Regions from separate parts of the Streptomyces sp. NPDC001270 genome, predicted to be linked through region 2. Evidence: riboswitches for the same ligand, from Rfam matches in the RefSeq annotation. Region 2 holds a riboswitch; each other region holds the start of a gene.
What was found. A riboswitch is a leader RNA that binds a small molecule or an ion and turns the genes downstream of it on or off. The one in region 2 is predicted to bind cyclic di-AMP.

Region 1 (3,550 bases), on a different contig from region 2:
CGAAGTAGAGCTTCGTCAGCTCCAGCATCGACCCGGAGGGCCGGATCCGGGCGGGGCCCCCGGGGTTCTGGAAGACGCCGTCGGCGAAGTGGGGCGAGCTGCGGATGCGCGCCAGGCGGTCACCGCCCGGGTCAGCGCCGAAGGCCGCGGGCTGCAACACGCGGAGCCCGGAGCTCGGGGAACGCAAACCGGACACGGTACCTCCTGGTGGAGTGGGTGAGGCCATCCATTATGGGTGGCCCCTGCGACAGTCCGGCGCCATCGGGGTGACCCGCGGCCGGGCGCGGGAAGGCCGGGCGGGGCACTCTTCCGGGGGAACCGGGCCAGGCCCCCCGGACCGCCGTGAGCGGGGTCACGCCGAGCGGGCGTCCCGGGGCGGGAACGGTCCGCCGGACCCGCCCCGAGGGTTCAGGCCACCGACGCGATCCGCGTCCTGATGTCGTCGGGGGACACCGCGCCCTTGGCCGTCACATGGTCCCCCGAGGACTCGCCGCGCAGCCGCCGGCCGATCCACGGCACCAGGTGCTGCCGGGCCCAGTGCACGTCGTCGCGGCGCACCTCCAAGGTGCCGCGGGGCGGGAGCGGCGGCCAGGGCTGTTCCGGGTCGGCCGGGACGTCGAGGCCGAGGACCTGTCCGGCCCGCAGCGCGACGCGCGTGTGCCCCTCGGGTGAGAGGTGGAGCCGGTCGTCGTCCCAGGCCCTGCGGTCCTGCACGGCCTTCAGGGACCACAGGTCGAGCACCGGGCAGCCGTACCGGTCGGCGACGGCCCGGACGTGCCCGTTGTAGGTGGCGATCTTGCCGCGCAGATGCTTCAGCACGGGTACGCCACGGGTGTCGAAGCCGGTCGTCACCAGGACCGTGCCGGCCGCTTCCGCGAGCCGGGCCACGGCCCGTTCGAACCGCTCGGCCACCTCGTCCGGGTCGGTGCCGGGGCGCAGGATGTCGTTGCCTCCCGCGCAGAACGAGACGAGGTCCGGCGCCAGTTCGACCGCCCGCGGGACCTGCTCCGCCACCATCTGGTCGAGCAGCCTCCCGCGCACCGCGAGATTCGTGTACCGGAAGCCGCCTTCGGGCCGACGGTCCGCGAGCAGTACCGCGAACCGGTCGGCCCATCCGACGAACGCCCCGTCAGGGCCGGGGTCGCCGACGCCCTCGGTGAAGCTGTCCCCCACCGCCACGTACGACCCGATCACCGCTGTGTTGTCACTCTTCGAATCGTCTGCCACGTCGGGCCATGATTCACCTTCCGATGTGACCTACGCGATCGTAGGAAGGGGTTGACGAACGGTGAGATAAGACACTCGCCAAGACTTTCCCAACGCGGGAATAGGCCGGGGAACAGGCGCGTTGACGCGTCATCCGCGCTGCCGCGGCCGTCAGACGACGACGCCGTGCGAGCGGAGGTAGGCCAGCGGGTCCACGTCCGAGCCGTACTCCGGCGTGGTACGGATCTCGAAGTGCAGGTGCGGGCCGGTCACGTTGCCGGTCGCGCCGGACAGGCCGAGCCGCAGGCCCTCGGTCACGGTCTGCCCGACCGAGACGGACAGCTGGGACAGGTGGGCGTACTGCGCGTAGTAGCCGTCGGCCAGCCTGACGACCACCTGATTGCCGTAGGCGCCGCCCCAGCCCGCGGTGACGACCGTGCCCGCGGCCACGGCCCTGACCGAGGTGCCGGTCGGCGCGACGAAGTCCACGCCGGTGTGGTAGCCGCTGGACCACATGCCGCCGGCCACGTGGTAGCCGGTGCCGATCCTGGCGCCGAGGACGGGGAGGCCGTAGCCGGTGGAGGTGCCGGTGCCGGCGGTGCGGGCCGTCCGGCCGGCCGAGGCGCCGGCCGCCGACACGTACGAGGACCGGGACAGCCGGGACGGCTGCGCGGAGTGGGTGTCCGGCTCGGCCCGCCCGCCGAGGGTGAGCTTCAGACCGGGGTGGATCAGCGACGGGTCGCCGCCGATGGCCGGGCGGTTGTCCTGGTAGATCCGCTGCCAGCCGCCGCTGACGTGCTGCTCGTCGGCGATCTTGGCGAGCCGGTCACCCGGCCGCACCACGTAGGTACGGGCGGCGGAGTCCTCGGCGGCGCGTCGCTGCTCGGCGGTGCCGGCGGCGGACCTGACGGTCTGCTCGGCGACGGACCGGGGAGCCTCCCCGGGGGGCGCGGCGTGCGCCGCGGTGGTTCCGATGAGCGGCAGGGCCAGTGCGGCTCCGCTCGTTCCGGCGACGGCGACGGAACGGGTGCGGCGCTGGGGCCTCGGACGTCGGTGCTTTCCCTTCGCGGGCATGGCGCATTCCTCTCCGGCGCCTGCGAGGTGAGCTGTCGGGTTCGGGCTGGAGCTGCCCGGCCGCGCACGGGGCGCGGCTTCACCCCTTGCCGTCCCGGAGACCGGGTCCGGCGGTCGTGCCTGGTGGGTCCCCCGCTCCTGCCGTGCACGGGTGGGTGGTGTGTCCGGTGTCCGGGCGGCGGCAGGATTCGGCGGTCCGTCCGGATCGGTGGCGAACGTAAGCGAGCGGGACACAAACGGACAAGGACCCGTTTCATCCCGTACGGGTTTCACTCGATCCATTACGGGAATTCCCGGTCACCGTCCGTGCATGTCGGCGGGGTACCCCCGGCCAATTCGCCCGCACGGACCATGCATTACGTGAGCAGGGCAGGCGACCCACCGTCACGGTATGACCCTCCTCACCCCCCTGGTTGCATAAGCGAGTAATTCCGGCAGAAGGGTCAGACGCGGCGCAGCCGGATGACCATGGCGTCCAGGTCTCCACGGAGCGCGGTGTGCAGCCCGTGGTGCAACAGCACGGCACCACGGTGCACTTCACCCGTTTCGCGGCATTCGTACGCCGCCGACGGATCGAGTCCGCGCAGCCGCAACGCGGAAGTCGGGCGACGGCGATCCGCCAGGAACCCGACCAGCCGAGCGCGCAGCCGTACACCTCGCCGCGCTCCTCGGTGGCGTCGGTGTCGAGCGCCACCCAGGGCAGGTACTGGTGTCCGGTGTGACCGCGCCGGCTGCCGATGACCTTCTCACCGTAGGTGAGCGGACCGCTGGTCAGCCGGGACTCTGCGGCCCAGCGGCCGTGCAACTGGGACAGCCGCCAGCCCTCCCGGTCGGGCAGGGTCCAGGCGGCCGGGTCCGCGCGGAGCAGTTCCACCCGCGTCTCGCCCTCGTTCACGAGGCTCACCCACCGCTCGACGACGTCGCCGCCCATCCGGTAGTGGAGGGTGATGACCAACCCGGCGTCCCGGAAACGCAGCCTCAGTTCCCCGTCCTCGGCCGCGTGGCCCTCGAAGACCCATTCGGTGCCGCGGCGCTCCTCGGTACGGACCGACAGCGCGGGCCGCACGAAGCGCGGGCCGCCTTCGACCGGATACTCCTCGTGCCCGTCGAGCGGCGACTCGAAGCCCCGGTAGGCGGGCAGCGGACGGGCGGCCAGGGCCTCGGCGTCGGCGAGCGCGACGGCGGGACCCCAGTGCAGGTGCAGCAGTTCGTCCGCCTCCGTGAGGTGCAGCGCATAACTGCTGCCCGGGCCGCTCAGCAACCACGTACG
Region 2 (3,550 bases):
TCAATTCCCCGGGCGGCTCGTTCAGCGCGATGACGGCGATCTACGACACCATGCGGTACCTCGCCTGCGACGTGGACACCCTCTGCCTCGGGCAGGCCGGCTCCGCGGCGGCCGTGCTGCTCGCGGCCGGCACCCCCGGCAAGCGGCTCGCGCTGCCGGGCGTACGGCTGCTGCTCCAGCAACCGTCACTGCCCCGGCCGGTACAGGGCCAGCCCAGCGACCTCGTCATCGAGGCCGACGAGCTGACGCGCGTCCGCGCCCTCCAGGAGGAGATCCTGGCCCGCCATACGGGACGCACCCCTCAGCAGATCCACGAGGATCTGGAGCGGGACCTGATCCTGGACGCCCAAGGCGCACTGGAGTACGGACTGGTGGACCACATCGTCCGCAGCCGCGGGGCCGCGCGCACGCCGGACGCCGGGTGAGCCGCGGATGCTGCCGCCGGAACTGCCGCCGCTGCCCGCCCTGACCCGCGCCGAGGGCGAACTGATCGACCGCTACCTCGAAGCGGTCGACCTGCTGGGCCGGATCAACCCGGCGCGCGGCGCGGACACCTACCCCGCACTGCGGGCCGCCCAGGCGCTGGCGCGCACGGCGGTCGAACTGCGGGACGCGCTGGCCCTGATGCACCTGCGGGGCGAGAGGGAGCTGCACGCGGTCACGCTGGCGCGGGCGCTGCGCGTACTGGACGGCGAGCGGCGCACCGCCCGGGTCGCGCTGCCACCGGACGGCGCGGGGTGATGCGGGGTTCCCCGGACCCCCGGTCCGCCGCGTCGGCGCAACGCCGGGGGCCGGGCTGAAACGGCCCAACCGGCGTACCTCTGTTCGGCGTAGGCGGACGTCCCTTTTCGGGACCGCGAAGGGTGTGCGGGGCGTGGGGCCGACGGAGCCGCCGAAGTGCTCCCGTGCTGGTCCGAGGGCTCGTCGGCGTTTCGGCCATGGGCGGAATGGACCGCCCTCCGCCCAAACAGGTGGGTGGTGACTAAAGACACACATCGCCGGTTGCGTTGGGATTTTCTGACAGTTGTGAGTGAAGATCCCTGTCCGACGACAAGCCCCCGCCACAGCGGCGGGGCGGTCCGGGCGGACGCCGAGTCCTGCCGCCGCCCGGATGCCCGGTCGACAGGAGTGGATCGGCAGGAGTGGAGGACCCAGGCACGACGGGTCGCCGGAACGGACGCGAGTCCGGTCCGAGCGGCCCTTGGGGTGAAGCCGTGGCGACGCGGCCGGGCAACTTCGCCAGCCCGAATCCGACAGGTCATCCTTCACAGGCGGCTGACGAAGGGTTGCGCATGACTGCGCTCAATCGTGTCCCATCGCTGATGGCGCGGGCCGGTACGGCCTCGGCGCTCACCCTCGCCGCCGTGGGCGGCTCGATCGTGGCCCCTGGTCTGGCACCCGAGGCAGCGGCCGCCACCATGGGCGCCAGGGCCCTCAAGGTCGCGGCGTCCAAGAAGGGCTCCCCGTACAAGTGGGGCGCCACCGGCCCGCGCAGATTCGACTGCTCCGGGCTCACGCTGTACTCGTTCAAGAAGGCGGGCAAGGCCCTGCCGCGTACGGCGGCCCAGCAGTACAACAAGACGCGCCACATCTCGGTCAGGAGCCGCAAGGCCGGAGACCTGGTGTTCTTCCATGCGGGTTCCAGCGTCTACCACGTCGGCATCTACGCAGGTAAGGGGAAGATCTGGCACGCCCCGAAGACCGGGGACGTGGTGCGGCTGGAAAAGATCTGGACCAGGCGAGTCTGGTACGGACGGGTGAACTGACCGGTCCGAGGGGATGCCGGCTCCTGGCGTCGTGCCGTCATCCCCTCGGCGCCCGTTCACGGCTGACCTGGCATCAGGACAGCAGCGGTTCGAGGAGCAGGGCCGCGCCGAGGGCCGCCAGGGCCAGTCCCGTGCCCGCGCCGAGGGCCCGCGCGGCGCGTGGCTCGCGCAGCCACCGGCCCAGCCGGTCCACCAGCAGCGCGACCGCCGGGAACCACACCAGGGTCAGCCCGATCACGATCAGCGCCAGCAGCAGGGTCCTGGGCAGCGCCGGGCCGTCCCGCGGCACGAACTGGGGCAGCAGGCTGAGGAAGGTCAGTGAGACCTTGGGATTGAGGGCGTTGGTGACGAACCCCTGCCGCAGCGGATGCGCGGCCGAGGGCAGTAGCGGCCCGGCTTCCGCGGCGGGGCGGCGCAGGGACCACAGGGTCCGTCCGCCGAGGTACAGGACGTAGGCGCCGCCGAGCAGTTGCAGCGCGCGGAACAGCGGGGGCACGGCCACCAGGGCCGCCGCGACCCCGGCGACCACGAGCGTCGTGTGCACGAGCAGCCCGCCCGCGATGCCGAGCGCGCAGGCGACGCCGTGCCGGCCAGTTGGCGAAGCCGGAGCGGGAGGCGGGCACCGCCCTGCTGGTCCGGCACCACCGCGGCGCACGGCTGACCGGCGCGGGCGAGCTGCTGGTGGTGCGGGCACGCCGGGTCCTCGACGAACTGGACCGCGCCCGGCACGAGCTGGCCCGGCTGGCCGGCCTGTCGGGCGGCACGCTCCGGCTCGGCACGTTCCCGACCGCCGGTATCCATCTGCTGCCCCCGGTCCTCGCCGTGTTCCGCCGGGCCCATCCGGACGTGGAGCTGTCGGTCGCGGACCACGACCCGCCGCACGGGGTGACGGCCGTCGCGGCCGGTACGGTGGACCTCGCGCTGACGCACTCCTACCACCCGGCCGAGCCCTTCCCGGTACCGTCCTCGGTGCGCCTGGAGCCGGTGCTGGTGGAGGAACTGGTCCTGGTGACCGCCCCGGGGCACGCCCTGAGCGACGGCGCCGCACGGCTGCCGCTGTCCGCACTCGCCGGGCAGCCGCTGATCAGCATGGCCCCGGACCATCCGGCCCGGCGGGGCGTGGAGTCCCTGCTGGCCGCGGCGGGGGCCACGCCGTCCGTGCTGGTGCCGACCCCCGGGTACGCAGTGGTGTGCGCGCTGGTCAGCGCCGGGCTCGGGGTGGCCGTCGTACCCGAGACGGTGGCGCGCACGGCGGTCACCCCGGTCGGGGTGCGGGCGCTGGAGGGGGGCGGGATGCGCCGTACGATCCTGGTCGCCCACCGCGCGGACGAGGTGGCGCCGGCCGCGGACGCCTTCCGGGCGCTGCTGCGCGGGGCGTTCGGCCGTGCGCACCAGGCGTGACCGCTACGGTTCCTGCTGTCCCACCGCCGTCACCGGCTGCGCCGGCACGGTGAAGGGCAGTTCGACGGAGATGGTCTTGCCGCCCTCGCGGGTGGGGCGGACGTGCAGCTTGCCGCCGCATTCGGCGGTGAGCCAGCGGACGATGACCATGCCGCGGCCGTTGTCCTGCTGGACGGCCGCGGGGAGTCTCTTCGGGAAGCGCGGATGGCTGTCGGTGACACCGATGCGCAGGTGTTCGTCACGGTCGAGGACCAGGTCCACCGTGAAGGTGGGTGACTGGCCGAAAGTGTGCTGTACGGCGTTGGTGGCGAGTTCGGAGACGATGAGCCGGACCGTGTCGCCGATGTCCGTGTCCGGCGCCATGCCCCACTCCGCGAGGGTGC
Region 3 (3,550 bases), on a different contig from region 2:
CGCCTCGTCGTGCTCGGTGTCCGCGACATACCCGGTGATGGTGGTGCCCGCGCCCGCGTTGGTCCACAGGTTCTTGGGGCGGCGGGACTCGTTGCGCTCGATGACGGCGTTGGCGGCGGACAGGATCGTCTGCGTGGAGCGGTAGTTCTGCTCCAGGAGGATCGTCGTCGCGTCCGGGTAGTCCTCCTCGAACTGGAGGATGTTGCGGATGGTCGCGCCGCGGAAGGCGTAGATCGACTGGTCGGCGTCGCCCACCACGCACAGTTCGGCGGGCGGCAGGTCGTGCTCCTGCGCGGGCACGTCCGCCGGGCGCTCGGCGGTCCCGACGAGTTCGCGCACGAGTGCGTACTGGGCGTGGTTGGTGTCCTGGTACTCGTCCACGAGGACGTGGCGGAAGCGGCGCCGGTAGTGCTCGGCGACGTCCGGGAACGCGCGCAGCAGGTTGACGGTCGTCATGATCAGGTCGTCGAAGTCGAGGGCGTTCGCCTCGCGCAGCCGCGACTGGTAGAGGGCGTACGCCTGGGCGAGGGTCTTCTCGAAGCTTCCCCCGGAGTCCGACTGGGACGCGCCCCCGGCCGCCTCGGCGGCGTAGTCCTCCTCGTCGATCAGCTCGTTCTTCAGGTTGCTGATCTTGGCGCTGAACGCCTTCGGCGGGAAACGCTTGGGGTCGAGGTCCAGGTCGCGGCAGACCAGGGCCATCAGGCGCTTGGAGTCGGCGGCGTCGTAGATCGAGAAGGACGAGGTGAAGCCGAGGCGCTTGCTCTCGCGGCGCAGGATGCGCACGCACGCGCTGTGGAAGGTCATCACCCACATCGCGTTCGCGCGCGGGCCGACGAGGTGTTCCACGCGCTCCTTCATCTCGCCCGCGGCCTTGTTGGTGAAGGTGATCGCGAGGATCTGCCCGGGATGCACCTTGCGCTCCGCGAGCAGGTGGGCGATGCGGTGCGTGAGCACGCGGGTCTTGCCGGAGCCGGCGCCGGCCACGATGAGCAGCGGGGAGCCGGAGTGCACGACGGCCGCGCGCTGGTTGTCGTTCAGCCCGTGCAGGAGCGCGGCCGGGTCGATGACCGGCCGGGGGGCACCGTCCCCGTAGTAGGAGTCCGGGTCCGGGGGCACGTCGAACTTCCCGCCGAACAGATCGTCCGGAACCGGCTCCGGAGCGTGCTCGTCCTCGGGCGGTGGGGGCTCCCCCTCCTGCCCGCGGGGGGCCTGGAGGTCCGCCAGGAAGCTGTCGTCAAAAAGGCTGCTCATCGCTCTCCGAGTCTAGGGCGCACCACTGACAACCCGCTGCCGCCCCGAGAACATGACCGGTGCCGCTCGCAGAACTTCGCCGGTGCCGCCCCGCCGCCCCAGCGAAGTCCCAGGCCGATCCCAGGCCGATCCCAGGTCGATTCGAGGCCGGCCGCAGACCGCCGCAGACCGGCCGCAGGTCGACCACGATCCCAGGTCGCTCACGGGTCGGTCCCAGGTCGCCGCCGAAGCGTGACCCATTCCGTCCGGCCGGGATCCACCCGGTCACATCCACGCCCGATCCGCTCACCGTACGGAATCACCCGATGACCCTGGAGGAAACTCACCACCAGGTCACGAAAATGTATCGGGCATATCACCCACCAACCTTCACAGGGGCCACACGAGTTGGCTAGCGTGCCGGGCGGGCCGTACGACCCCCACCGGCGAACCTCGCCGGGCCGTGCGGCCTCCGCCGAGTCCGGCGTGTCCCCGTGGCACGCGGGAGCCGGGGACCCACACCGACTTTGGGGTGAATCGGCCCAATCCCTCACAAGGGAAACGGCCGTAGGGCAAACCTTCCGAACCACCCGCCCGAACCCGACAGCTAACTCGGCAGGCGGAACACGGAAGGAGTCGCCTCTCTTGGCGTCGCACCGCAAGCCGCGCTCCGCGGGTACGCGCGTAGCAGGCATACGCACCCCCGCCCTGGCCACCGTCGCCCTCACCTCCGTAGCCCTGCTCTCCCAGACGGCCGTCGCCGCCCCCACCGACGGCAAGCCGAGCGTGGAGGAGGTGCAGAAGAAGGTCGACGACCTGTACCGGCAGGCCGAATCGGCAACCGACCACTACAACGCGGCCAAGGAGCAGACCGGCCAACAGCGCAAGCGCGTCGACACCCTCCTGGACGACGTCGCCCGCGGCACCGACCGGCTCAACAAGGCCCGTGACGAGCTCGGCTCGTTCGCCGCCGCGCAGTACCGGACCGGAGCCTCCGTTCCCGACAGCGCCTCCCTCCTGCTCGCCGACAACCCGCAGGACTACTTCGACCAGAGCCAGCTGATGAACCGGCTGACCGCCCGCCAGAAGACCGTGGTCGACGACTACGTCACCGAGCAGTCGGCGACGATGAAGAAGCGGCGGGAGGCCACGCAGAGCCTCGAAACGCTCACCAAGTCGCAGGACGAACTCCAGACCGCCAAGGCCACCGTCCAGAAGAAGCTCTCCACCGCGCGCGAGCTGCTGACCAAGCTGACGGCGGAGGAGAAGAAGCGGCTCGCCGAGATCGAGAAGCGCCGGCAGGAGGAGGCCGCGCGGAAGGCGGCGGAGCTGGCCAAGGAGCAGCAGGCCGCTCAGCAGAAGAAGGACGCGTCGTCCGCCACGGACACATCGTCCTCGCCGTCTTCCTCCTCTTCGTCCTCTTCTTCCTCGTCGGCCACCAAGGCCCAGAAGGCGATCGACTTCGCCCGCGCGCAGATCGGCAAGCCCTATGTCTGGGGTGCCACCGGTCCGGGCTCCTACGACTGCTCGGGGCTCACCCAGGCCGCCTGGAAGGCCGCCGGCGTCAGCCTGCCGCGCACCACCTACAGCCAGGTCGACGCCGGAACCACGGTCTCCCTCGCCGATGCCCAACCCGGTGACCTGGTCTTCTTCTACGACGACGTCAGCCACGTAGGCATCTACATCGGCAACGGGATGATGATCCACGCCCCGAAGCCTGGCGCCTACGTCCGCGAGGAGTCGATCTACTACGGCGGTGATTCGATCATCCACAGCGTGGTGCGACCCGCCTGACGCGGCGCGGGCCCGCGTCGAACCGACCCGCGCGGGCCGCGTCGGCCGAACCGTGCGGGCCCGCCTCTTTCCGCTCCCGCGCGGGCCCGCATCGCGCTGCTCCCGCGCGGGGCGCGGGGGCTGCCGCCGGGGGCGTCATTGAGAAGAAGCTGAGAGTTTCATGTGCCACGCTGACGCCCCCTATCCCGCTCAGGAGCGCCTCGATGACCCTGATCAACGGCCTGCCCGCCCATGTCCTGCTGGTCCACGTAGTCGTCGTACTGGTACCTCTCGCGGCGCTGGCGCTGGTGGCGGCGGCACTGTGGCCGCGCGCCGCCCGGCGACTGGGGCCGCTGCTGCCGGTCCTGGCACTCCTCGCCCTGGTCAGCGTGCCGTTGACGACGCAGGCGGGCGAGTGGCTGGAACGGCACGTGGAGAGCGACGCTCTGGTGCGTCGGCACACCGAGCTGGGTGACGGGCTGCTGCCGTGGGCCGCCGGGCTGTTCGTGCTCGCCGCGGTCGTGTGGTGGGCGGGGCGGTCCGCGCC

Region 1: another riboswitch for cyclic di-AMP. It lies ahead of ACFY2B_RS15035 (peptidoglycan DD-metalloendopeptidase family protein); the one in region 2 lies ahead of ACFY2B_RS07800 (C40 family peptidase).
Region 3: another riboswitch for cyclic di-AMP. It lies ahead of ACFY2B_RS01750 (NlpC/P60 family protein); the one in region 2 lies ahead of ACFY2B_RS07800 (C40 family peptidase).

Annotation. Positions count from the first base shown of each region.
Region 1 covers NZ_JBIAXM010000007.1:326,970-330,519, forward strand. The annotation lists gene ACFY2B_RS15025 (MBL fold metallo-hydrolase) at 1-196, opposite strand, end outside; gene ACFY2B_RS15030 (SGNH/GDSL hydrolase family protein) at 409-1,194, opposite strand; gene ACFY2B_RS15035 (peptidoglycan DD-metalloendopeptidase family protein) at 1,378-2,280, opposite strand; cyclic di-AMP (ydaO/yuaA leader) riboswitch at 2,285-2,444, opposite strand; gene ACFY2B_RS15040 (GH36 C-terminal domain-containing protein) at 2,724-2,873, opposite strand; partial or broken gene ACFY2B_RS15045 (glycoside hydrolase family 36 N-terminal domain-containing protein) at 2,876-3,550, opposite strand, start outside.
Region 2 covers NZ_JBIAXM010000003.1:324,075-327,624, forward strand. The annotation lists gene ACFY2B_RS07790 (ATP-dependent Clp protease proteolytic subunit) at 1-425, shown strand, start outside; gene ACFY2B_RS07795 (hypothetical protein) at 433-741, shown strand; cyclic di-AMP (ydaO/yuaA leader) riboswitch at 1,079-1,289, shown strand; gene ACFY2B_RS07800 (C40 family peptidase) at 1,293-1,766, shown strand; partial or broken gene ACFY2B_RS07805 (LysE family translocator) at 1,840-2,349, opposite strand; partial or broken gene ACFY2B_RS07810 (LysR substrate-binding domain-containing protein) at 2,358-3,167, shown strand; gene ACFY2B_RS07815 (ATP-binding protein) at 3,171-3,550, opposite strand, start outside.
Region 3 covers NZ_JBIAXM010000001.1:365,796-369,345, reverse strand. The annotation lists gene pcrA (DNA helicase PcrA) at 1-1,251, opposite strand, end outside; cyclic di-AMP (ydaO/yuaA leader) riboswitch at 1,694-1,867, shown strand; gene ACFY2B_RS01750 (NlpC/P60 family protein) at 1,876-3,024, shown strand; gene ACFY2B_RS01745 (DUF2231 domain-containing protein) at 3,228-3,550, shown strand, end outside.